Regions from separate parts of the Paenibacillus pedocola genome, predicted to be linked through region 1. Evidence: riboswitches for the same ligand, from Rfam matches in the RefSeq annotation. Region 1 holds a riboswitch; each other region holds the start of a gene.
The links. Region 1 has a riboswitch for cyclic di-AMP ahead of QU597_RS28870 (NfeD family membrane protein). Riboswitches for the same ligand answer to the same signal wherever they lie in the genome.
Positions count from the first base shown of each region.

Region 2: linked by a shared signal. The riboswitch ahead of kimA (potassium transporter KimA) and the one ahead of QU597_RS28870 (NfeD family membrane protein) in region 1 are both predicted to bind cyclic di-AMP.
Region 3: linked by a shared signal. The riboswitch ahead of QU597_RS02580 (hypothetical protein) and the one ahead of QU597_RS28870 (NfeD family membrane protein) in region 1 are both predicted to bind cyclic di-AMP.

Region 1 covers NZ_CP134223.1:3,242,395-3,250,130, forward strand. The annotation lists gene lacZ (beta-galactosidase, LacZ type) at 1-1,574, opposite strand, end outside; gene QU597_RS14095 (AraC family transcriptional regulator) at 1,692-2,504, shown strand; gene QU597_RS14100 (DUF6199 family natural product biosynthesis protein) at 2,501-2,728, opposite strand; gene QU597_RS14105 (TetR/AcrR family transcriptional regulator) at 2,837-3,409, shown strand; gene QU597_RS14110 (NADH-dependent flavin oxidoreductase) at 3,559-4,692, shown strand; gene QU597_RS14115 (P-loop nucleotide/nucleoside kinase family protein) at 5,033-5,626, opposite strand; cyclic di-AMP (ydaO/yuaA leader) riboswitch at 5,938-6,109, shown strand; gene QU597_RS28870 (NfeD family membrane protein) at 6,170-6,811, shown strand; gene QU597_RS14125 (flotillin family protein) at 6,834-7,736, shown strand, end outside.
Region 2 covers NZ_CP134223.1:3,509,734-3,517,469, reverse strand. The annotation lists gene QU597_RS15365 (ATP-binding protein) at 1-1,277, shown strand, start outside; gene QU597_RS15360 (DsbA family protein) at 1,372-2,127, shown strand; gene QU597_RS15355 (disulfide oxidoreductase) at 2,127-2,558, shown strand; cyclic di-AMP (ydaO/yuaA leader) riboswitch at 2,786-2,943, shown strand; gene kimA (potassium transporter KimA) at 3,068-4,885, shown strand; gene QU597_RS15345 (iron-hydroxamate ABC transporter substrate-binding protein) at 5,098-6,117, shown strand; gene QU597_RS15340 (FecCD family ABC transporter permease) at 6,352-7,410, shown strand; gene QU597_RS15335 (FecCD family ABC transporter permease) at 7,410-7,736, shown strand, end outside.
Region 3 covers NZ_CP134223.1:585,482-593,217, forward strand. The annotation lists gene QU597_RS02560 (ABC transporter ATP-binding protein) at 1-711, shown strand, start outside; gene QU597_RS02565 (ABC transporter permease) at 704-1,990, shown strand; gene QU597_RS02570 (hypothetical protein) at 2,003-2,197, shown strand; gene QU597_RS02575 (hypothetical protein) at 2,342-2,581, shown strand; gene QU597_RS02580 (hypothetical protein) at 2,649-3,101, opposite strand; cyclic di-AMP (ydaO/yuaA leader) riboswitch at 3,267-3,434, opposite strand; cyclic di-AMP (ydaO/yuaA leader) riboswitch at 3,860-4,059, shown strand; gene QU597_RS02585 (hypothetical protein) at 4,168-4,578, shown strand; gene QU597_RS02590 (VOC family protein) at 4,652-5,053, opposite strand; gene QU597_RS02595 (glutaredoxin family protein) at 5,083-5,322, opposite strand; gene ytxJ (bacillithiol system redox-active protein YtxJ) at 5,319-5,645, opposite strand; gene QU597_RS02605 (MerR family transcriptional regulator) at 5,810-6,208, shown strand; gene QU597_RS02610 (thioredoxin family protein) at 6,243-6,584, shown strand; gene QU597_RS02615 (CHAD domain-containing protein) at 6,681-7,604, opposite strand.

The DNA.
Region 1 (7,736 bases):
ATGGTGGACTCGATATCGCTGGCTGCCTCCGATGGTCTGTAGTGGAAAATGCCTTCATAGTGAACAGGCCGGGTCGGATCTGCTTCTCTCAGGTAATCATGCATGGCAAGGAAATTATCGCCCCCGAAGGATTCGTTGCCCAGGGACCAGATGATCACGGACGGATGATTCTTGTCTCTTTGCATCATGGAATTGCAGCGGTCAATGACATTGGCACGCCATTCCGGTCTGCTTGCGGGAACGTTGTATTCATGCAGCTCCTGCTGGCCATACTGCCAGGAACCATGAGTCTCCAGATTCGTCTCGTCAATCACATAGAGGCCGTATTCATCGCACAGCTCATACCATACAGACTGGTTCGGGTAGTGGGAAGTCCGTACTGCATTGATGTTATGGGATTTCATAAGCTGAACATCGCGGATCATATCTTCTTTGGACAGGGCGCGGCCGGTGTCGCAGGAAAATTCATGGCGGTTGGTGCCTTTCAGCACAATCCGTTTGCCGTTGATTTTCATCAGACCGTCCTTGATTTCGAACGTGCGGAAACCAACCTTGCAGCTGACCGCTTCCTGCAGCTGATCCTGATCGTCCACAACGGTGATGAGCAGGGTATATAAATAAGGCTTCTCCGCACTCCACTTCTTAGGGCGTTCGATGTGTGCGGACAGCTTAAGCTGCTGAACCTCACCTTCAGGAAATGTAATATCCGCCGACAACGGTTGTTCCAAGATTGGCTGTTTCTGGTCATCATAGAGCTGAACACGGACCGAGTGAGGGTTTAGCTCATGGTTGAAATAATTTTCCAGCTGCAGGTTCACCTTCAGATCGGCATCCGCAAAATCTTCATCAAGCTCCGTCACTACAGAAAAGTCCGTAAGGTGTACTTGAGGTGCCGTGTATAAATAAACCTCGCGGAAAATCCCGCTAAGCCGCCAGAAATCCTGGTCCTCCAGCCAGCTGGCATCACACCAGCGGTAGACTTCAACAGCAAGCTTATTCTCGCCTTCATGCAGGTAAGCGGTAATATCATATTCTGAAGGGGTGAAGGTGTCTTCACCATAACCCACGAGTTCACCGTTCACCCATACATAAAATGCGGATTCGACCCCCTGGAAGCTAAGGAATACAGGCTGGCCTTCCCAGGCTTCAGATACAGTAAACGTCCGGGTGTACGAGCCGACGGGATTATACACGGTTGGAGCAAATGGCGGCTTCAGGTCAGGCTCGGAAACAGCCCAAGGATAACGCACATTGGTATATTGCGGATAATCATACCCCTGGAACTGCCAATGGGAGGGCACAGGGATTTCGGCCCAGCTGCTGGTATCGTAATCTGATTTATAGAAATCCTTGATGCGCTGCTCAGGGGTCTTCGCGAAGGCAAACTTCCAGCTGCCGTTAAGGGATTGATAATTAGGGGATGCTGTTTTATCTCCATGCAGTGCCTGCTCAACGGTCGTATAGGAGATCATGGATGAATGAGCCGGCAAGCGGTTCAATTCAAAAATTTCGGGATTGTTATTCCATTCAGGATAGCCGTTGGCGGGTGGTTGGTAGTTTAGCTTCTTGCGCACATTAACATCTCCTTGTATTGTTATATTCATATTATAAATTGGCAAATGCCTATAAGATATACAAGGATATTATAGTGATATAACAATATATGAAACAGGTGAAGAGACTTGGAGAGCATGATGGTTTTTTGCGAGACGGATGATATGGTCCAGCTGCCGCTGTACGCTACAACGATCGGATATTGGGAACACCAGGAAGAGACTGAACGCCTGGCAGGGTTTCCGGATTATCAGCTGCATCAGATTCTGGACGGCAAGGGCGAGCTGACGATAAAAGATAAACGGCAGATTGTCGGCCCGGGAGATATATTCATTACCTTTCCGGATATTCCGCATTCCTACATGCCGGTTAGCCGGGAGTGGGAGCTGGCCTGGATCTCCTTTCAGGGGAGAGAGGCCGGAGGGATGCTGTCCTACGCGGGCATTCGCGAGTCAGGTGTCTGGAGACTAAGAGAACCTGAACTTCTCGGTCCGCTTAAGGAAATGCTGCTGCTGCCCGGAGGCAACGATCTCGAGGTGAACCTGGAACGTTCCAAGCTGCTGTACTCGCTGCTACTGGATTTGAAAAGAAATCTGCCTCCCGCCCCGAATAAGGAGGATGAGCTTGTGCGGATCAAACCGGTGCTGGAGCATATTGAACTTCATCTGCACCGGACATTGACCTTAAAAGAGCTGTCTGAGGTAATCTCTGTTTCTCCGCAATATCTGTGCCGGCTATTTCAGCGTACGGTTCATGACCGGCCGGTAACCTATATCAATAAGCAGCGCATTAACCGGAGCAAGCAATTGATGTATCAGGAACGTGAAAAAAAGCTGTACGAAATCGCACAGCTGACAGGCTTTGAGAACGCGAGCTACTTCTGCGCCGTATTCAAACGATTAACCGGAATGAAGCCGGAGCAGTTCAAGCAGCTGCATGGTTTGGATTAAATAAACTGTAAAATACCCAAGGCGATAAAAAATGCTCCTATCCATATTGCCACAGCACCTAAGAACGTTCTTGAATCGATGTAGGCTTTGCTTGGCTCAGCATCACCGTTCACTTTCCATCCTTCATTCATGCGCCAGCCAAAGGTAGGATTCTTACGGATATACAGACCCCAGGCAATTATCCCCAGACCAATAATAAGCAAAAAAATTCCTGTGACAATCATAAGATCAGCTCCTTTAATGGTTATACGGGAACAGTTGGAAAATGTTGCTTAAATGAACAACACGAAAGACGAGTTGACATTAATCGAACGGTCGTTTATTATAGGCGCATGAGATATAAAGATGAGAATAAAAGCGAACGTATTTTTAATGCATCAATTCAGTTGATAAATGAACATGGTTTGTCGGAAACTTCGATGTCGAAGATCGCGAAAAAAGCCGGCGTATCTGCTTCAACGATTTACGTATATTTTGAAAACAAGGAGGATATGCTGAACAAATTATATTTGAATATAAAGAAAGAAATGAGTCTGGAAGTATTTTATGATTACGATGACTCTATGCCGTTAAAGACAGCATTTGAACATGCGTTAGGAAAATATATTGATTTTGTTTTGACGCATAAAGATGAGTTTTTATTTCTGGAGCAGTTTTCAAACTCACCACTTCTTGATAAATTGTCTCGGAATGAAGGATTGGAATATTTTGAGCCGCTCATTAAATTATTTGAAAAAGGCAAAAGCCAAAATGTGTTCAAACAAGTGGATACGAGCCTGCTCCATATGTTTATGTTTAACCCGGTGATGCAATATATTAAAGAATATTTTGGCGGCCGATTAGAGTTGAGACAAGAAAGCTTGAACGAGATCGTTCAGATGACATGGGATGCTTTAAAAGCATAATTTAGACCTTCAGAGGGAATTGGATTGGAGCATGAAGAATCAATCCCTCTGAAATTTAAAAGCTCATTATTAATCGAATGAACGTTTATTTTAACGAATGTTCGATTTAGAAATATTAAATCCAACCTAAAAATGAAAGAGGTAAAAAAATGAACGCAAAATATAACAAATTAATGGAATCATTTACGCTCAATAATGGAATCACTCTTAGAAATCGGGTTGTTATGTCCCCTATGACTACGTGGGCCAGTAATGACGATTACACGATTTCAGATGAAGAAGTGAGATATTATGAAAAAAGAGTAAACGGTGTAGGACTGGTTATTACAGGATGTACGCATGTTCAAGCAAACGGTATAGGTTTTACACATGAGTTTGCAGGTTATAATGATACATTTATTCCAAGTTTACGAAAATTAGCCGATGCGGCGAAAAGTGGAGGAGCTCCTGCGGTTCTTCAAGTTTTCCATGCAGGGAATAAAGCACTGCCGGCTCTGACTCCAAATGGGGATGTAGTGAGTTCAAGCGCTGTAGAGACTGAGGCTACGGCCTTTGCCCCTTCAGTTTTACCGAGAGCACTTTCTCAGGATGAGATCCTGGACGTAATTCGTGCATTTGGAGAAACAACAAGACGAGCCATTGAAGCAGGATTTGATGGCGTTGAAATTCATGGTGCACATGGGTTTTTGCTGCAAAACTTCTTTTCTCCATTCTTCAATAGACGTGAGGATCAATGGGGAGGGACGCTAGAAAATCGTTTGCGTTTCCCGTTGGCTGTCATTCATGAAATGAAATCTGTAATTCAAAAGCATGCCACAAAACCGTTTATTCTCGGCTACCGATTTTCTCCTGACGAACCCATGGAAGGTGGTCTTCGAATGAACGATACCTATACATTGATTGATCGTCTGATTACAGAAGGTGTGGATTATGTGCATGCTTCACTTACGGATGCTCTCACATCAAAGCCGGTGGATAGTCAAAATGAAGAAACATATCTTGAATTAATAGTGGGATATGTAAACGGTAGATTGCCAGTAATGGCTGCTGGTTCTATGGTAACTCCAGATGATGTTGCAGCCGTATTGGATAAAGGATTAACCCTCGCAGCTGTTGGACATACGTTGATTATGAATCCTGACTGGGTAGAAAAAGTTCAGGATGATAAGGAAGCAGAAATTGAGACAGCCATTAGGATTTCAAAGGTAAGCGAGCTTGAGCTTCCTCAAAAACTATGGAATACAATTAAAGCTTCAGGCCCATGGTTTAAAATCGAAGAATAATATCGCAACTAGGAGCCGATGGGCGGTAAACAAGTGGTGATCGAGACAAGCCTGACGAAGGCACTCCTAAGGAGATAAGCTACCGTTAGATTGAATTGCTGAAGCCGATGCAATTGCGGCTGTTGAGCAGAAGCTTGCTGAGCTTAAAGAAGGGACTAATGCTTATCTGGCTCTGTCAGATAGCCCCCTTATATCAACGATACTTTATCGACCGAATATTATCTATATAATACCGACAGCTACCTCCGAGTTAACTTGGGGTAGCTGTTTTTGGATTGAGAGTAAGGAGAATTTGAAGATAAGCATTACTATGGGAATATAAGTTTTACGTCCATTCTCTTTAATTATTATCACTGTAAATAAACCGCTCTACCTGCTCAGCGGTAGCCGCTATATTAGGATGCGAATTGTCGATCAGCGTTACATTTGCTTCCGGCAAAGGCCATGCAAGGGTGCGGCTGCCGAGTGACGAGCGGAAGAGCTCCCAATGACGGAACTTCCAGTCATCCAGCGGAGAATGCCTGCCCTGTATTCGCTTGCGGAAAAGCTCCTCGTCAGCTAATGTGACCATCACGACTTTGACTAGAACGTCCTGCAGTGTTAGGCCGATCCGCTTCAGCTCGCTTTCAATCCAGCCAGGATCCGCTGCTTCCTTAGTGAAGGGTCCAACCACGTAGACATCGCTGTCCAGGCCGAGATTATCGAGAGCGGCATCCATGGTGATCCGGTATCCCAGATCGCGGCACAGTCTTTTGTATTCGGCGGAATCCCTGTCTGTGGGGTCTAGCCCGTGCATAGTCATAATTGCATCTGCCGCAGGCCTTAATAAAATATCCATGTCGAAAAAGGCGGCTTTGCGGCGGGAAGCAACTGCCTTGGCTAATGTAGTTTTACCGGCACCTGCCGGACCCAGGAAAAAGACAAGTTTGTTCATTGTAATAGGCTCCTTATGATCTGAGTCAAGATGAATTCCAGCTACCTTATCGTAACATGCTTGCCGTTTCAGTTGGAAATCAAAAGAGCGCAGATCCGGGGATGTTTTTTGCGGTGTTTACTGGCCGGATGGGACAGCTTGCGAGAAATGGAGTAAAAATGAGCAAATCATCGGGCGCTTAAGAGCGAAGTCAAAGAATACGCCTTCATTCGTGAAGAGACGGCATTATTTGGCTTTTTATTCCATATGGGACGTTTTACATTAAACGAACACAGGCGTAAGATTCAAATCAGCAACCGAATAATATAACTGTTCTCAAATGGCTGAATTCCGTTAACGGGAACGGGGGAACCAATGGTGAACGCTGCTGATAAGACGCTGCGGCCCACCCGGGGTGAATCCTTGCTAAGCTCATTGGCAGGGTAGGGCAATCTCGCTGCCCGAATCCGTCAGCTAACCCCGTAAGCCTCGAAGAGAGAGGATGAGCGCCATGATCGATTAACCGACCACGGAGAGCCCTGCCGCTTCTGTGGTCTTTTTGCTGTGCAAGCAGGAAGAAAAAACGTTCTGTATAAAGACAAAAAGTCTTATAACAACGTAAGAAAGAGTGTTAAATACTATCGCAAATGCTACAAAGGGGGGATTGATATCGTTACTGTATTTATCGTCTGCTTCTGGGTAGGACTACTGCTTCTCCTAAGCGGCGGATTTCATGGGCATGGTCTGGCAAGTCATATGCATGTTGGAGGCGGTGATGCTGGAGGTCCGGGTTTTGTGCCTATACTTCCGCTGATGGTATTTGTCACAGTCTGGGGTGGTACGGGTTATGTCCTGACGCGGTTTAGCGTGATGACTATGCTTGTAGTGGTGCTGATCTGCACCGTGGTTGCCTTATTGGTGGGCAGTCTGATGTATGTAGTGCTGGCCCGGGTGATGACCCGGTATGACAGCAGCATGAATGAAATGGATTATGATCCATCGGGTCTACTTGGATACATCAGTATTCCTGCATTGGATGGAGCGGTTGGGGAAATGAAATATGTGCTGCACGGAACGAAACGATCCATAGGAGTAAGGGCAGAAGCCGGCCAGCAGCTCACCAAGGGCGATAGGGTGATTATTCTGAAGGTGGATAAAGGAATAGCAACAGTAACTCTCTTTGAGAGTGAAATCGGACAATTATAAATAACGGGGAGTGTCGAATGTTATGGTTCTTCTTTATTTAATCTCAGCAATTGTTGTAGTTATCCTGCTTGCATTGTTCAGTATCGTGAATTCTTATAAAAAGGTTCCGCCCAATCAGGCGATGATTGTGTACGGCCTTGGCGGAAAAAGAGTGGTACAGGGCGGCGGGACATTCGTCATCCCCGGCTTCCAGAACAATAAAACGATCTCTATGATGCTGATGAGCTTTGATGTCATCCCGGCGCAGGCAATGTTCTCCCGGCAAGGCATCAAGCTCAACCTGGAGGCAGTCGCTCAGATTAAGATCAAAAGTGATCCTACCGCTATTCTGACTGCCAGCGAGCAGTTTATCGACCGGCCGGAAGAAGACCGCGAGACGATAATCCTGCATTCAGTGGAAGGTCATCTGCGCGGTTTAATCGGGCAATTATCGGTAGAATCGATACTTAAGACACCTGACGAAATTAACAGCAAGATGCGGGAAACCTGCTCGGAAGACCTCGATAAGATGGGGCTGGAAGTAGTCAGCTTCACCATTAAGAAAATTACCGACGACAAAGGCTACATCGACAATATGGGGGTTCCGGAAATTGAGCGCATCCGCCGCGATGCCAGCATTGCCAAAGCGGAAGCAGAACGCGATATTCAGATTAAACAAGCGGAGGCTGAGAAAGAATCCTCCATTGCCAAAGCCAATGCACATCAGGCCACCATTGAAGCGGAAACCGCTGCCCGCGCCAAGGAATCCCTGTTCGAGAAGGATTTGAACATTAAGCAGGCAGACTTTAAGCTGGAGACAGAAGTGAAGAAAGCCCAGGCGGATCTTGCGTACGAATTGCAGCAGAACAAAATCAAGCAGTCGCTGGTTACTGAACAGGTCAAAATAACGCAGATGGAAGCGGAAGCCAACCGGACAGTCCGGGAA
Region 2 (7,736 bases), 270 kb from region 1:
TACTGGCGGATTCGTTCCTCGGTATGATCCTTGCCGGTTCGTTTATATTAATCGTATTAATCGTACTGATTCTTCTTTATAAAGACCGTAAACGGGTCCTCTTCTCGGCAAAATTCAATGAACAGCGGTATACGGCATTGTTTGAATCCAGCCCGGATATGGTGCTCTGTATCGATCCGTTCCGTAAAAAAGTCATTAGCGCCAATCCTTCATTGCGGCAAACGACCGGCTATGAAAAGGAAGAGCTGGGTGATTACAAAAAAATCCTGTGCACTGCAGAGGATGAGGCCTTACTTAAGGCAGCGGTTAAGCAGGCGGTGGAAGGACACTCTGCCAAGCTGGAACTTGCAGTGAAAATAAAAAGCGGCGGAAGTCTGATCTGCAGTACCACTGTCTTTCCGCTCATCAATGACAAGCAGCGGCTCGTATATATCGTTGCTGAGGATGTAACCGCAATTGTTAAGTTTCAACAGGAGCTGATTATTGCCAAGGAAGCGGCGGAAAGCGCAGACCGGATGAAAAGTGAATTTCTGGCCATAATGAGCCATGAAATCAGAACACCGCTGAACGGGATTATTGGAATTAATCAACTTTTGGCAGAGGATATTGAGAATCCGGATCAGCAGGAAATGCTGCGGCTGCAATATAGAAGCAGTCAGGCGCTGCTTAATGTTATAAGTGATGTTCTGGATATTTCCCGTCTGGAATCAGATGGAATGCAGCTGCGTAGTGAAACCTTTCAACTGCCTGTATTGCTGGAGGAATGTATTGATTTGTTTGAGGCAACCGCCAGAGAAAAGAATCTGCAGCTCCATTTGCAGGTATCGCAGGATATTCCAGAATATTTGGTCGGAGACAGCTTAAGGATCCGTCAAATTATGGTGAATCTAATCGGTAATGCCGTGAAATTCACTCCGTTTGGTGATATACATGTAACAGTAGAATCCTCTGGTGGGCAAGAGAATGGCCAGGGCTTAACATTCCGGATAAAAGATACAGGAATCGGAATTCCTCCGGAAAAACTGGAGCTGCTGTTTCAGCCGTTCACCCAGCTGGATGCCTCCCATAGCAGGCAGTATCAAGGTACAGGGCTGGGCCTCGCAATTTGCAAGAAGCTGATAGAGCTAATGAATGGACGAATCTGGGCAGAATCGGAGGTTGATAAAGGTACAGAGTTTATTTTGAATATTAGGCTGCCGTCCGCGGAGACAGAGCCCCGGCAAGTGCAGGATAAGAGTGAACAGAAGGGGAGGCAAATGAAACCGGAGGCCGTGTAAGCTCTGGTTTGCCAAAGTGAGAAGTTTAATTATATAATTTTAAATTATATGATTCATATCTTATGGGTCCTAATGGACAGAAAGGAACTCTCATTTGAGCCAAAACAAACGGAAAACCGCCGCGATTCCCCAAATGAGCAAACAGGAGAAACGTAAGGCAGAGCTGGAACAGCAGAAGCAGAAAACGAGAATCCTGATTGTCAGCACAATAGCTTTAGTAGTCATTATCTTTGTAGGGTTATACTTGCTGGCAGCAAAGGACAATTCCAATGAGGTTTCTTCCGCCGAGCCGTTAAGTTTTAACTACAGTGAACTTCCAAGACTCGGAAAAGAGGATGCACCGGTCAAAATCGTCGAATTCGGTGATTTTAAATGCCCGGCCTGCGCTCAATTCACCGGTGTCATTAAGCCGCAGATTGTCCAGGAGTATGTGAATCAGGATAAAGCAGCCTTTTATTTTGTAAACATGGCTTTTATCGGACCGGATTCGACTACAGCCTCGCTTGCCGCATTGTCTGTCTATCATCAGAACAGTGATGCATTCTGGACCTATTATGACGCTCTATATGCCAATCAGGGCGACGAGAACAAGGAATGGGCGACCACAGACTATTTAGTGGATCTGGCCCGAAAGGAAAACCTGCCGGTTGACTTTGATCTGCTGCGCAAAGATATTGAAGACAAGACCTATATGGATGAACTACAGACCGATATTGACCTTGCTAAAAACGCAGGAGTTAGTTCAACACCAACCGTATTTGTTAACGGAGTGATGGTTAAAGAACCGTTTAATATTGAAGCCATCGACGCCCAGATCAAAGTCGCTTCTGATGCGGTGGATGCCGAGTGATGAAATTCTCTACCTTTTGCCGCCGCCACTGTCTGTATTTGGCCTGGTTTGTGTCCATCATTGCCGTTGCCGGCAGCTTGTACTTAAGTGAAGTCCTCAAATATGAACCCTGTAAGCTGTGCTGGTTCCAGCGTATCTTTATGTATCCGCAGCTGTTTCTGCTTGGAATTGCCACGTACCGGGGGGATAAGCGCATCATTCCCTACGTATTGCCTTTAAGTATTATTGGCGGGAGCATCTCATTGTATCACTATTCCGAGCAGAAGATTCCTGCGCTGAGCAAAGTGCTTCCTTGCACCATCGGCGTTCCTTGTAATCAGGATTATATTAACTTATTGGGGTTCATTACAATTCCTTTAATGGCTCTGACAGCGTTTGTGCTGATCACAATATTGCTGTGGACCGGACGCAAGACTGATCAGATGGAATAGGCAGCGGGTAGACTGAATTCAAGCCTAAATTATTCCTGATTTTTTTGTCACATTTTACATCCAAAACACTCTAAAACCAAGGTAATGAGGGATAATGCAAGAGAATGAAAGATCGACTTATCCCCGATCTTGGATTTGCGTGTTTTGGATGTTTTTTCATTCTTTTTTCATTTGATTCAAAGCTTTACTGTAAATGCATTGTAGACTATCATTAGACCTTGTGAGAAGTTGAATATGCGCTGAATTTTCCGAAGGGAAAACGGGGGAACCAAACTTGGCCGTAAGGCCATTGGGGTGAATCGGAAGCAGTCACAATGACTGCAACTGTAGGGCTACCACAGCCCGAATCCGCCAGCTAACCTCGTAAGCAAGGGTGGGATAATGACCATGCCTAGGCATGCGGATCATTTCCGTATGCTTATTTTTGTGCCTGCATTTATGAAATCCGCCTATGAAAACAGCGCACGGTACTACCGTTTCAACTCACAAAGAGAGGAACTGTTACTACAATGGTAAGCAAGGTAAAACGACTATTGATCGGGCGTCCGATGAAGTCGAACGAACTCGATCATGAAAAGTTATCCAAGGTGAAAGCACTGGCTGTCCTGTCTTCTGATGCGCTCTCGTCTGTAGCCTACGGAACGGAACAAATCCTGATTGTACTGGTGGCCGCAGGTTTCACTGCCATCTGGTACTCACTGCCAATTGCATTAGCCGTTCTGGGCTTGCTGGCCATACTTATTTTGTCCTATCGCCAGACGATCTTCGCTTATCCGCAAGGGGGCGGGGCATACATCGTGGCCAAGAGCAATCTCGGTGTTCCTACCGGCCTGTTAGCCGGAGGCTCTTTATTGGTAGATTATATTCTTACTGTTGCGGTTAGTGCCTCAGCCGGTACAGACGCGATTACATCCGCTTTTCCAGGTTTGCATGATCATTCTGTACTGATTGCGGTATCCGTTATTTTACTGTTAACAATTGTCAATCTGCGCGGTGTTACGGAATCGGCTTCTTTTATAGCAATCCCGGTATATTTGTTCGTAGTATCTATCTTTGTCCTGATTGTTGCCGGAGTATTCAAATACATGACCGGCGGCGCTCATGCCAATGTGCCTGAAATCGGGTCTGCTGTATCAAACGTCAGCCTGTTCCTCTTGCTTAAGGCGTTCAGCTCCGGCTGTTCAGCCTTGACCGGGGTAGAAGCGGTATCGAATGCTATCCCGAACTTCAAGGCGCCGGCCGAAAAAAATGCAGCCAAAACCTTGATGATGATGGGGCTTATCCTTGGTATTATGTTTACAGGAATCACCCTGCTGGCCTACTGGTACGGAGTAATGCCTGATGAAAAAGCAACCGTTGTTTCGCAAATTGCTGAATCCACTTTCGGCCGCGGCGGTTTGTACTTCTTCATTCAAGGGATCACGGCAGTGATTTTGTTCCTGGCAGCAAATACGGCATACTCGGCATTCCCGCTGCTTGCCTTTATGTTCGCCAAAGACAAATATCTGCCCCATGCCTTTATGGTCCGCGGAGACCGGCTGGGCTTCTCTAATGGTATTATTTTTCTCGGTGTGCTATCAGCATTGCTGGTTGCTGCATTCCACGGAAATACAGAAAGCCTGATTCCGCTCTATGCGGTAGGGGTATTTATCCCATTCACTTTATCCCAGCTTGGAATGATGGTGCATTGGTATAAAGACAAACCAAAAGGCTGGCAAAACAAATTTGCCGTCAATACAGTGGGTATGCTCACTACACTTACGATTACACTGATTTTCATTATTACGAAATTCTCAAGTGTCTGGATGGCTTTCATCTTTCTGCCGGTTGTTATGATCGTATTCCACCGCATTCACGGCCATTATCAGAATACGGCAGATCAGCTGCGCATTTGTCCATCTACAGATAAACCGTGTATCAAGGGAAGTACCGTAGTGGTTCCAGTCGCTGGTGTTACACGTGCCGTGCTGCATTCGATCAGCTATGCGAAGTCTTTGACCGAAAATGTGGTCGCTGTGTATGTTGGTTTTGATGAAGAAGAGATTCACAAGATGGAGCAAAAGTGGGAGGAATGGAATCCGGGCGTACGCCTGATTGTCCTTCGTTCCCGTTACCGCAGCATCATCCGTCCGTTAGTGAAGTTTATTGATACGGTAGAGTGGAAGACAGCCTCGACGGACCATATTACAATACTGATTCCACAATTTATCACTAAGCATTGGTGGCAGGCGATTCTCCATAACCAGACCAGCTTGTTCATCCGCTCGTATTTAATGAATCAAAAAGATATTGTTGTAGCGACAGTACCTTATCATTTGCACAAATAGACAGGTATATTCCAGCAGACGGCTGTTTCCGTATTTCACGGAGGCAGCCGTTTTTTTATGGATTTTAACCGGATCTGAATCTCAGTATACAGATAGGGAAATAAATATTATATTGACATAGATAATGAGAATCAATATCATTTAAAGAGTTAAGGCGAAGGCACTTCAAAAACCTTTGACCAAAAAGGATAAATATACAGGAGGGGTATTACATGTTTTTGTTTGATCAAAAGAAATCCGGGAGTAGGAAGCTGGTCTTGGCCGGCCTCTTGACAATGACTGTATTCTTGTCCGCTTGCGGCAATAACAACAATGGCAATGCGGCAAATTCTAGTGCTGCACCTGCGGCAACCGCTGAGGCTACAACTGCACCAACAGAAACCGCTGCTCCGGCTGCGGAGAAGACTGTGACTGATGCCATGGGGCATAAAGTAACTGTTCCTGCAAATCCACAGCGTGTGCTTGGTTCTTATCTGGAAGACTATCTGGTAACACTCGGGGTAACTCCAGTTGCCCAATGGTCCGTGTCAAACGGGATTCAGGACTACTTGTCCGACGCGCTTAAAGATGTGCCTACGATCAGCTACGATCTTCCGCTGGAGGCTGTAACCAGCTTCGCACCGGACTTCCATATCGTCCAGTCTGAAGGCAGTGTGCAGAACGGTCTGTATGATCAGCTGAACAAAATCGCGCCTACCTATGTACTGGGCGATGAGATCAGCAAGGACTGGCGCAAAACGCTGCTTACAATCGGTGAACTGCTGAATAAGACTCCTGAGGCTGAACAAGCGATTGCTGAATACGACCAAAAGGCTGCAGACGCTAAGGAAAAAATTACAGCATCATCCGGTGACAAATCCGTTGCCATTTTGTGGCTGGTGCAAAAGAGCTTCTTTATTGTGGATGAAACACGCAGCAGTGGCTCTGTATTATACGGCGACCTTGGCTTGAAGCTTCCTAACCTTGTAACAGAGATTCCGGCTGACTCCAGAGCGACCTGGAATCCTATATCACTTGAGAAACTGGCTGAACTGACTGCTGATCATATTTTCCTTGTGAACAGCGATAAAACAGATGCATCAGAAATTCTGAACGGACCCATCTGGAAGGGGATTCCTGCTGTTAAGGCAGGAAATGTTACAGAACTCAGTGCATCCAGCAGCTGGCTCTACAGCGGTGCTTATGCTAACTCCAAAACGATTGATGATGTGCTTAGCGCGCTTGTAAAATAAGGGAGCTGAAAATTTCTTTAGCGGCCCGAGAAATGTGCAGGTTTTTATACCTTCGGGTATAAGGCCTGCATCTTTTTTAAGTGTTTTGTGAAAAACAGAACAAATTTTTCATGAGATACCTGGAGTCTTGTACATGTTTCTTTTATTTGCGATAATGAGAATGATATACAGTATCAATCAAGTGAGATTCGTTATCATCAATGACTTGAATTTAATCCATTAAGGGGAAGACTTATGGCCGCATCTACACATTCTACAGCTGAATCTACAAAGATGGATGGAGCGATGCCACTGAAATCCAGACCGGCTGCGGCTGCTTTTATTTTATTTTTCGGACTTGCAGCAATGCTCTTCGGTCTCGCGCTTTCCGTATCGGTAGGTGCGGCAGATATCAAGCTGGCGACGGTCTGGGAAGCTGTATTCAGGTTTAACCCGGATCTGCAGCAGCATCAGATCATCAGGGAGCTGCGGATTCCCCGCGCACTGGCAGGCGCCTTAGTCGGAGCCTGTCTTGCCGTCGCGGGAGCAATTATGCAGGGAATGACCCGCAATCCGCTGGCAGACTCGGGTCTGCTTGGCCTGAATGCCGGTGCCAGTGCCGCTTTAGCATTAACCTTTGCCTTAGCACCAGCGTCATCCTTTTTATACATCATGTTGTATTGCTTCATCGGTGCCGCAGCCGCATCTATCCTGGTATTCGGGATAGGTTCACTTTCCCACAGCGGCCTGACGCCGCTGCGGCTGACTCTGGCAGGTGCAGCAGTAAGCGCGCTGTTACTTGCCGTGAGCCAAGGGGTAGCAATTCTGTTTCATCTATCCCAAGACATCGCCTTCTGGATGGCTGGCGGCATTGGTGGGGCCAATTGGACCCAGCTCAGAATCATGACACCATGGATTACAGGAGCACTGATTCTCGCCATGCTGCTGTCACGCTCGATTACCCTGCTGAGTCTGGGCCGGGATGTAGCGGCAGGGCTGGGGCAGCGCACAAGGCTAGTACAATTTATCGGGATGATAGTCGTTGTGATTCTGGCAGGGGCGGCTGTTTCGACGGTAGGACCTATCGCTTTTGTCGGGCTGATAATACCGCATATAACACGATATCTGGTCGGCGTGGATTACCGGTGGATTCTGCCCTGTTCGGCGGTGCTGGGAAGTCTTCTGATTATTTTTGCTGATATTGCGGCCAGACTTATTAATGCCCCTTATGAAACTCCGATTGGCGCTTTAATTGCTGTTATCGGCGTACCGTTTTTTGTATATTTGGCGAGCAAGCGGAAGGGGGAGCTATAATGAACCGATTCCAAGCCTCTCCCGCAGTGAAGCCGAGACGCAGCAGGGACATCACTATAATATCGCTGCTGGCTATTCTCATTATTGTCATGTTTGTTATCAGTATGAATACAGGACTCATGCGCTTGTCGCCGCTTGATGTCTTACATACATTGCTTGGCGGCGGAACTGAGCAGCAGAAGCTCATTCTGTTTGATTTCCGTCTGCCGCGCATCGTAATTTCAATACTCGTTGGTGCAGGCTTTGCTGTATCAGGCTGCATCCTGCAAGGTCTGTCGCGCAATGCCCTGGCCGAGCCATCCACACTGGGCATCAATGCTGGTGCG
Region 3 (7,736 bases), 2.7 Mb from region 1:
AAGCCGTTCAGTAGCGAGCTGCAGCATCTGATGGGCTATCTGCCGGAAGAGCGCGGCCTCTACCCGAAGGTGAAGGTCAGCGAGCAGATCATCTATCTGGCCCGGCTGCGCGGCATGGCTGCAGGCGATGCGGAGAAGAGCCTGCGTTACTGGCTGGACCGCTTTGAAGTGCCGGAATATTACAACAAGAAGATTGAGGAGCTCTCCAAGGGCAATCAGCAGAAAATGGGTTTTATCGCTGCCGTTGTACATAAGCCGCAAATTCTTATCCTTGATGAAGCCTTCAGCGGACTGGATCCTGTAAATGTAGAGCTCTTAAAGGACACCGTCAGAGAGATGCGCGATCAGGGGACGAGTATCCTGTTCTCTACCCACCGCATGGAGCATGTCGAAGAGCTGTGCCGGAATATTACCATCCTTGACCGTTCCAATACAGTAGTTCAAGGCGATATCCGCGAGATTAAAAAGGGCTATCCGCGTGAGGAGGTATTCCTGCGGACGGTTGGAGAAGTCTCCGGGCTGGAGGGAATCGCCGGAGTAACCGCAGTGCAGAGGCAGGAACGGGGCTATGTGCTGGCGATCAGTGAGATTGGAGCAGCGCAGCGGATTTTGCAGCACGCCGTGCTTGCCGGTGAAGTTGAACATTTCGAAATCAAGGAACCGACGCTAAACCAAATCTTTATCAGAGCGGTGGGTGAATCCAATGAATAAGCTGGGAACGATTATCGGTTTTACATTCAAGAATAAGGTGCGGACTAAATCTTTTTCGATCACAACGCTGATTATCGTGCTGCTGATTACCATCGGTATGAACATTCCTTATTTTATCGACAAGTTCAACGGGGACGACGAAGCGGGTGCTGCGCGCATCGGAGTGGTGACGGAAGCCGGAACCCCGGTATCGGAACTGCTGCTGGCCTATACTGCGCCCGAAGATTCCGAGACCCAGGTATCGCTGGAGTCCTATGCATCTGCGGAAGATGCAGCCCTTCAAAAGGGACTCAAGGAGGGCGATATTAAAGGTTATCTCACCTTCGGCACTGCGGCGGGCGGAGGTGTACCTCCGGTCACTTACCACAGCAATGAAGGAGAGCTGGACGGAGATATCCAAAGTTATCTGCAAGCTGCCCTGCAGCAGGTCAATACGCAGCTGATTACGGAAGGCAAGCTTACGCAGCAGGAAGTGTCCGCCATATTCACGCCGGTCACTATAGAGACGCAGCAGATCGGCGGAGGAAGCGGGACTGACGGCGCCAGTCAGGATGAATCTGCACCTGCGATCAATTATGTGATTGTCTATGTACTGCTGATGCTCTTCTTCTTGTCGATTATGCTGACCGGCAATATGATTGCCGCTGAGGTCACAGCGGAGAAGAGTTCGCGCATTATGGAAATTCTGATTACGAGCGCTTCACCTCTGAGCCAGATGTTCGGCAAGGTGCTGGGGGTGTTCCTGGTCGGGCTGCTGCAGATTGCGATCATTGCCGCAAGCATTGCGGCGAACCTGATGCTGCCGCATAACTCGGGTATTCTGACGGATTTCGATCTTGACTTGAGTCAATTGAATATAGGCATTCTGGTTTACGGCCTCATCCTTTATATTCTGGGCTTCTTCCTGTATGCGCTGATGTATGCCGCTGTAGGCTCGATCGTGAGCCGCACTGAGGAGCTGGGCCAGGCAAGCATGCCGGTGATGATGCTGGGTTTTGTGAACTACTATATTCCGACATTCAGCGTTTCTGCACCGGACACACTGCTGGTTAAGATCGCCAGCTACGTACCGTTCACTTCACCGCTCAGCATGCTGCTGCGGATCGGTGTCGGGGATGTGGCCGTATGGGAAATCGCAGTTTCACTGGTTATTCTGCTGGTTACTATCTTCCTGTTAGGCTGGCTGGCGGCTAAGATCTACCGCACAGGTGTCCTGATGTATGGTAAACGTCCTAGTATCAAAGAGATTAGAAAAGCTATGAAGGCCTACAAAATTTAAGGAGTGGGAATTATGGATAAAAAACAACAACAAAACTTAGCGCTGCTGTTTATATCATCTTTCTTCTCGCTGACGTCTAGCAGACTTGTTCCAGATAGCGGGTCGAATCTGATGGATTTTACGCAAGGGCTTCTAACAGGTATAGGCATTACCGGAATGCTGTTGGCGATCGTATTCTTTGGCAAGTATCATAAGCGCAGCCATTAAGCTAAATTCGTTTCAGGGACAACTATTTAAAGGCATCTCCGCAGTTAATGCGGAGGTGCCTTTTTGGGCGCAGCAGCTAAGGGACTCACTAAAACTGGTGATCCGGCCGTTTATAGTGTACCTTAATAGTAAGGAGTGGTGATTTTGAAATTAAACATAAAAACTCCCGTGCTGGTCACGGTCTCCATTGTACTGATCATAGTAAGCAGTATGCTTAGGCCCGAAGGCTCAACACTGCTGGGGGCGCTGCAGACTCTGCTGCTTGGTCTTGGAATTCTGGGATGCCTGATGGCTTTTTTACGGTTTGCCAAGAGTGGCAACAGTAAGGGCAAAGACATAAACAAAGGCAAGAGCAAGAGTAAAGGCAACAGCAAGGGCAAGTAAAGCCAATAAAGCCGCAGCGGATTGCTGCGGCTTTATTGGTGAATGAATCAGAAGAACAGGCGGCCATTTACACAATAGACAAATTAGCCTGTGATCTCAGCGGCTTCTGCCCCGCCGTGTGCTCACGAACCTGCCGGAGCTGAGCCTTCAGCGCCGGCAGGCTCTTGCCGAGAATTTTGCCGATTTCGGGCAGCGGAAGCAGCAGTCCATACCATAGCGCTTTTACGAGCTGATCGTCCCACGACAACTCTTTAGAGGTGCGCAGATTCCGGCTCTTCGCGGATTTTGTGCATTGCAGGATGCACTCCCGGTAGGCTTCTACCGGAAAGTCGGCTGCTTTCAGCTTTCCTTTGCAATACGGCTCATACAGCTTGTTGAAGGTTCCGGCCGTCACCCGCTCAGCCTCACTGCCCTTCCCGAGCAGAATGGAGCTAAGCGCAAGGACACCTCCGCTGTACTCCCGGATATATTGCTCAAATCCGGCGGCAGCGGCCGGCTGCGGGGATAATAGGTCAGGCATGTCAGCACGTTCCTTCCTGGATTAAGAGATGGATAAGATAGAGAATCACAGCTGTCTGCCTTCAATGTATAGGGGTGCGCAAAAAACCGCAGGCAGAGGAGAACCTCTGCCTGCGGTCCGGATACAGGCGGAAACAGGCCTGATGCCAAAACGTGGCGGATCAAGGGGCTCTCTCTATACACTTACGAGGTTAGCTGCAGGATTCGGGCGGTGAGAGTCGCCCTACCTGGTGAGAATGCGGGAGTCGCAGTCTCCTCAGGATTCACCCCATGGCCGTATTAGCCGGATGGTTCCCCCGTTTCCCGCTGGGCGGGAATTCAGCGTTCGAATATCATCATTTTTGCGAATCGATTCAACACGAATCATACTCTTTCCGGCATGTCTTTGTAAAAAAGCAAAGGGATTCTCTAATTGCGGATTAGCGGGGAATTGCGGCGGGAACAAAGCTGCGCTAGTCGAAAAGACTATTTATCAGCGATTATCAGGTCATTTTCTCGCTCAGGCGTCATCTTTTGATTTTTACTGGAAAAAGACAAGAACCGCTGTAAACTCCGCGGAAGATACACGAACCGGTATTCTTTATCTGTTTTTCCTAACCCCTCAGAAAAGCGGGGAAATCAGAGGATTAGGGAGAATAAAGCTTAAGTAAGCGTTATCTGACCGGTAATCATCCCATTTAATGCATTATTTTGGCGCTATTAGCGTTTTACAAGCGATCATCGCAGAAGGTATGATTACATCTGTTTAAGCGCAATTGAATAAGCAATCCGCTTAATCTCCGTTTACGGAGAGCGGGGGAACCAAACAACCGGAAGCCGATCGTGAGAGGCGGAGCCGGTTATGGGGTGAATCCTGGGAAACTGCGAGAACTGAAAAGTCTCGTATGGATAACAGGTAGGGCGACTCTCAACGCCCGAATCCGGCAGCTAACCTCGTAAGCGTACTGTAGAGAGGATAGGCGCATTGTGACCGTTAATTGGACCACAAAGGGAATCCTTTGTGGTTTTTTGCTGTGCTGGTATAGATGAATGCCGGCTATAACGTGAACCGGGAGGGGGAGACAGAGATGGGCAGCCAGGAGGAATATGTACTCATTAGCGCTCCGACGAAGGCAGGGGAACAGTTTGTTAGAATGCTCCAAATAAAAGGCTGCCGGATGGCAGGGCTCGCCAACAATCCGGCTGAACACGCGCGGCTCCAGGAGCTGGGGGTTGAGGTTATTTTTGAGGTGGATACCCGGCATCTGAATACTTGGCTTAGGCCGCCGTTTGCCGTAGGCAGAATTTATCTGTTCGAGAGCAGTGTGGCATTATGCTGCCGTTATGTGCAGATGTGCCGGACGTGGACCGCGAAGCCTATCTTTGTCATTACCACCTCCATGAATCCGAGACTGGTATACAAAGGGCTTGGGGCGGACCATGTCATCTATACCCATAGCGGGAATGTGGGTCATCTGGTAGCCGAGTGCGAATATTGAACCTGAAAGATATAAGTTTATAGGGGGATAAAAAAACGCCGGTGACCTTAAACAGGTAACCGGCGTTTTCATATTAGCGTTTCGGCATTTTGCTCTCATCCATGTACAGCAGGTTCCAGCGGTGACCGTCCAGGTCGGCAAAGCCTGCGCCGTACATCCAGCCGTCCACTTCACTTGGCTTGCCAAAGATATTTCCTCCGGCAAACTCTACTTTTTGAATAAAGGCATCTACTTCTTCTCTGCTTTCTGCACCAATGGAAAAGATGACTTCTGCGCATTGGGAAGTATCAGCGATTGTTGAACCTGTGAATTTCTCAAACGCCGCATCCGGGAACAGCAGAATCGTCGTTTGCCCTATGGCAAGCTTGGATCTCTCGTTACCAACGCTCACCGCATGGAATCCAATCGAATTGAAAAAGGCAGTTGACCTCTCAACATCTTTAACCGGCAGGTTAATCCAGATCTCCTGTGTCATGGCTGTAGCCTCCTGGAATCATTCATGATTTATTTCGCTGCAGCAATAAGTTCCTTAAGCTCAGGAAGGTTGAAGCCTTTGACCGCATATTCTCCGGATACAGTGACAGGTACTCCCATGAAGCCGAGCTTCTCTACTTCCTCCTGATAGACTGTACTGGTCATAACATCGCGCACTTCGAACGGAATGCCTTGTTCTGTGAGCAGCTGTTTTACCTGATTGCAGTCGCTGCAGCCGGATGTAGAGTAGACAATTACAGACTGGCTCATTTGCTCACTGCCTCCTTGATGGCATCGCGGGTGATTTTCCAGTGGGAGGTGTTCCAGCGGACTTCTCCGTCTTCCAGCAGAAAAATTTGCGGAGATTCGTGTTTGATGCCGAATTCTTCAGCAATCTGGTTCGAGACCGGACGGTCTTCAATCACATGAACAATAGCTGCCGGCGTATCAGAGCTCTGTACAAACGCCAGAAACTCTTCGTTAGCTTTGGCGCTGATCGGGCAGGTTGTGCTGTGCTTAAAAAGCAGTTTCTTGCCGGGTTGCCCGACATATTGGTGCAGTTCATCCAGAGTATGAAGTTGTTGAATAGACATCGGTAAATCGCCCTCCTGGGATTCTATATTTTTGTAATTAAGATTGTAGCATAGTTCAAAATTAAAGCAAAAGATACGGCAGAAATAAAAGCCTTGACCCTGACACTGGTGTCAGGGTTTATACTGAAAGCAGACCATTTCTCATGAACCCCGGGGAGAATGCCATGAAAATAGGTGAACTTGCAGCGCGGACAGGTGTCAGTGTCCGTTCCCTGCGATATTATGAGCGTCAAGGATTGCTTACACCGCTCCGGGAGGCCAACGGCTACCGTGAGTATTCGCCGCTGGCCGTCGAAACGGTAGAGACGATTAAGCTGTATTTGAATCTGGGGCTGTCGACAGAGGAGATTGCCGGATTTCTGCATTGTGTACTGAAGAATAAAGAGTCCTTCTGTGCAGAGGTGATGCCGCTCTACCGCAGCAAGCTGAAGGAGATTGAACGCCAGATTATAGAACTGAGCCAGATCAGGCTCAACCTCCAGCAGCGGATGGCTGCAATGCAGCAGGAGCAGATGGAGAGCGGGACTGCTGAGCACGGAAATACTGAACTGGAAAATAGTTAAGCGTACAGTCATAGAGTTACGGGAGGGAAGAATTATGGCAATTATGAATGTGGAGCATGCGGGAGCCCTGCGGGCGGAGCTGAACCGGAGCGGAACAGTGCTGGTTGATTATGGTGCGCCGAGGTGCGGACCCTGCAGAACGCTGCTGCCGATTCTGGAGGAACTGGATGAGGAGTATGCGGACAGCGTGTCTATAGTAAAGGTAAACTGTGATGAGCTGCCTGAGCTGGCGTCGGAGGCTGGCGTCATGGGCCTGCCTACTGTGGTCGTGTACAGCGGAGGACAGCCGGTGGAGAAGCTGGTCGGTCTGCGTCCGAAATCTGTCTATCAAGGCGTATTGCGAAAGTATGCCGCGGTGAGCAGCAGTACCAGTTAACGCATAGAGGCGGGAAGCGGCATGCCAGGCATGCGCTTCCCGCCTTTTTTACATATCAGAAAGTAACTACTCAGGATATACAGGAGTTATGAGGGCTTATTGTTCATTCAGCACTGCTGCAGGCCGTTCGGCAAATGAAGCCGGAACCGGGACAACCTCGTTCTGGTGCAGGGCTTCCAGTATCTCTTCTCTGAGGCTGCCGGTAAATGCGCCCCAGGCCTTTTTACCGACGCCAAGCTCATCGCGTCCAATGGACTGCAGGGTGTCCAGCCAGACCCGCTTGTCATTAATCACTCCCAGCTGCTCCTGAATGTTCTTATAGATTTCTTCATGGGCATGAAATTTCTGATTGAGTGCAAAACCCGCGGCGCTCGCGGTATACCGCAGCTCCTTAGCCGATATTCTTAGCTCATGCAGGGCCTCGAAGGCGGCCTTGGACTCCGCTTCAGGTTCTTTAAACAACGTTTTGCAGGCCTTTTTTTTCTGTTCGAAGGCCACCTCCAGCTCACGCATGACGACGTTTGCGTCCCGTTTGGCGGTCAGGGCTTCCAGGGGTCCGGCGAGAAAAGCCGTCCAGAGCCTGTCCAATTCCTTTCCGGTCAGCTGCGCAAGCCCGGTTTCCAGCTTCTTGCGGTACTCTTTCCGTTTCTCCTTCTGATGCTTAATGACGGCCTTCAGCAGCTCAGCTGTCTTGTCATCGCCGTCTTCCTTCGCCAGTTTGCGCCGCTCTTTGAAGGAATGAATCAGAACATCTGCATCCCTGACCTTGCCGAGCATCTTCTGGGCCTGTTTAAAAGTGCTGTATAGCTCTCCGGTGGAGGAATGATCGGGATCAAGAATCGACAGCAGCGTCAGCAGCTTGCGGCTGTTTACCCTCGCCTGATGAATATCCTCATCTCCGAAATCCTTCAGTGCGTCCTTGCTGTAATCACGGAAGTTAACATAGAGCTTGATCATCGCCTGTTCCCACTGACGGGTCTTACTGGCTTGCCGGTCCTTCGTTAGCTGTTCGACGGTCATGCGGCATCACTCCTAAAGGTTGTGTGTGTATTGCATGAACTTCAGCACATTCTGTCTAACACGGGGAGTATCTTCTTTAGTATAAGGATAACGGTTGGATGAAGCGATTTCAAATGCTTTAGGTGTCCTTGC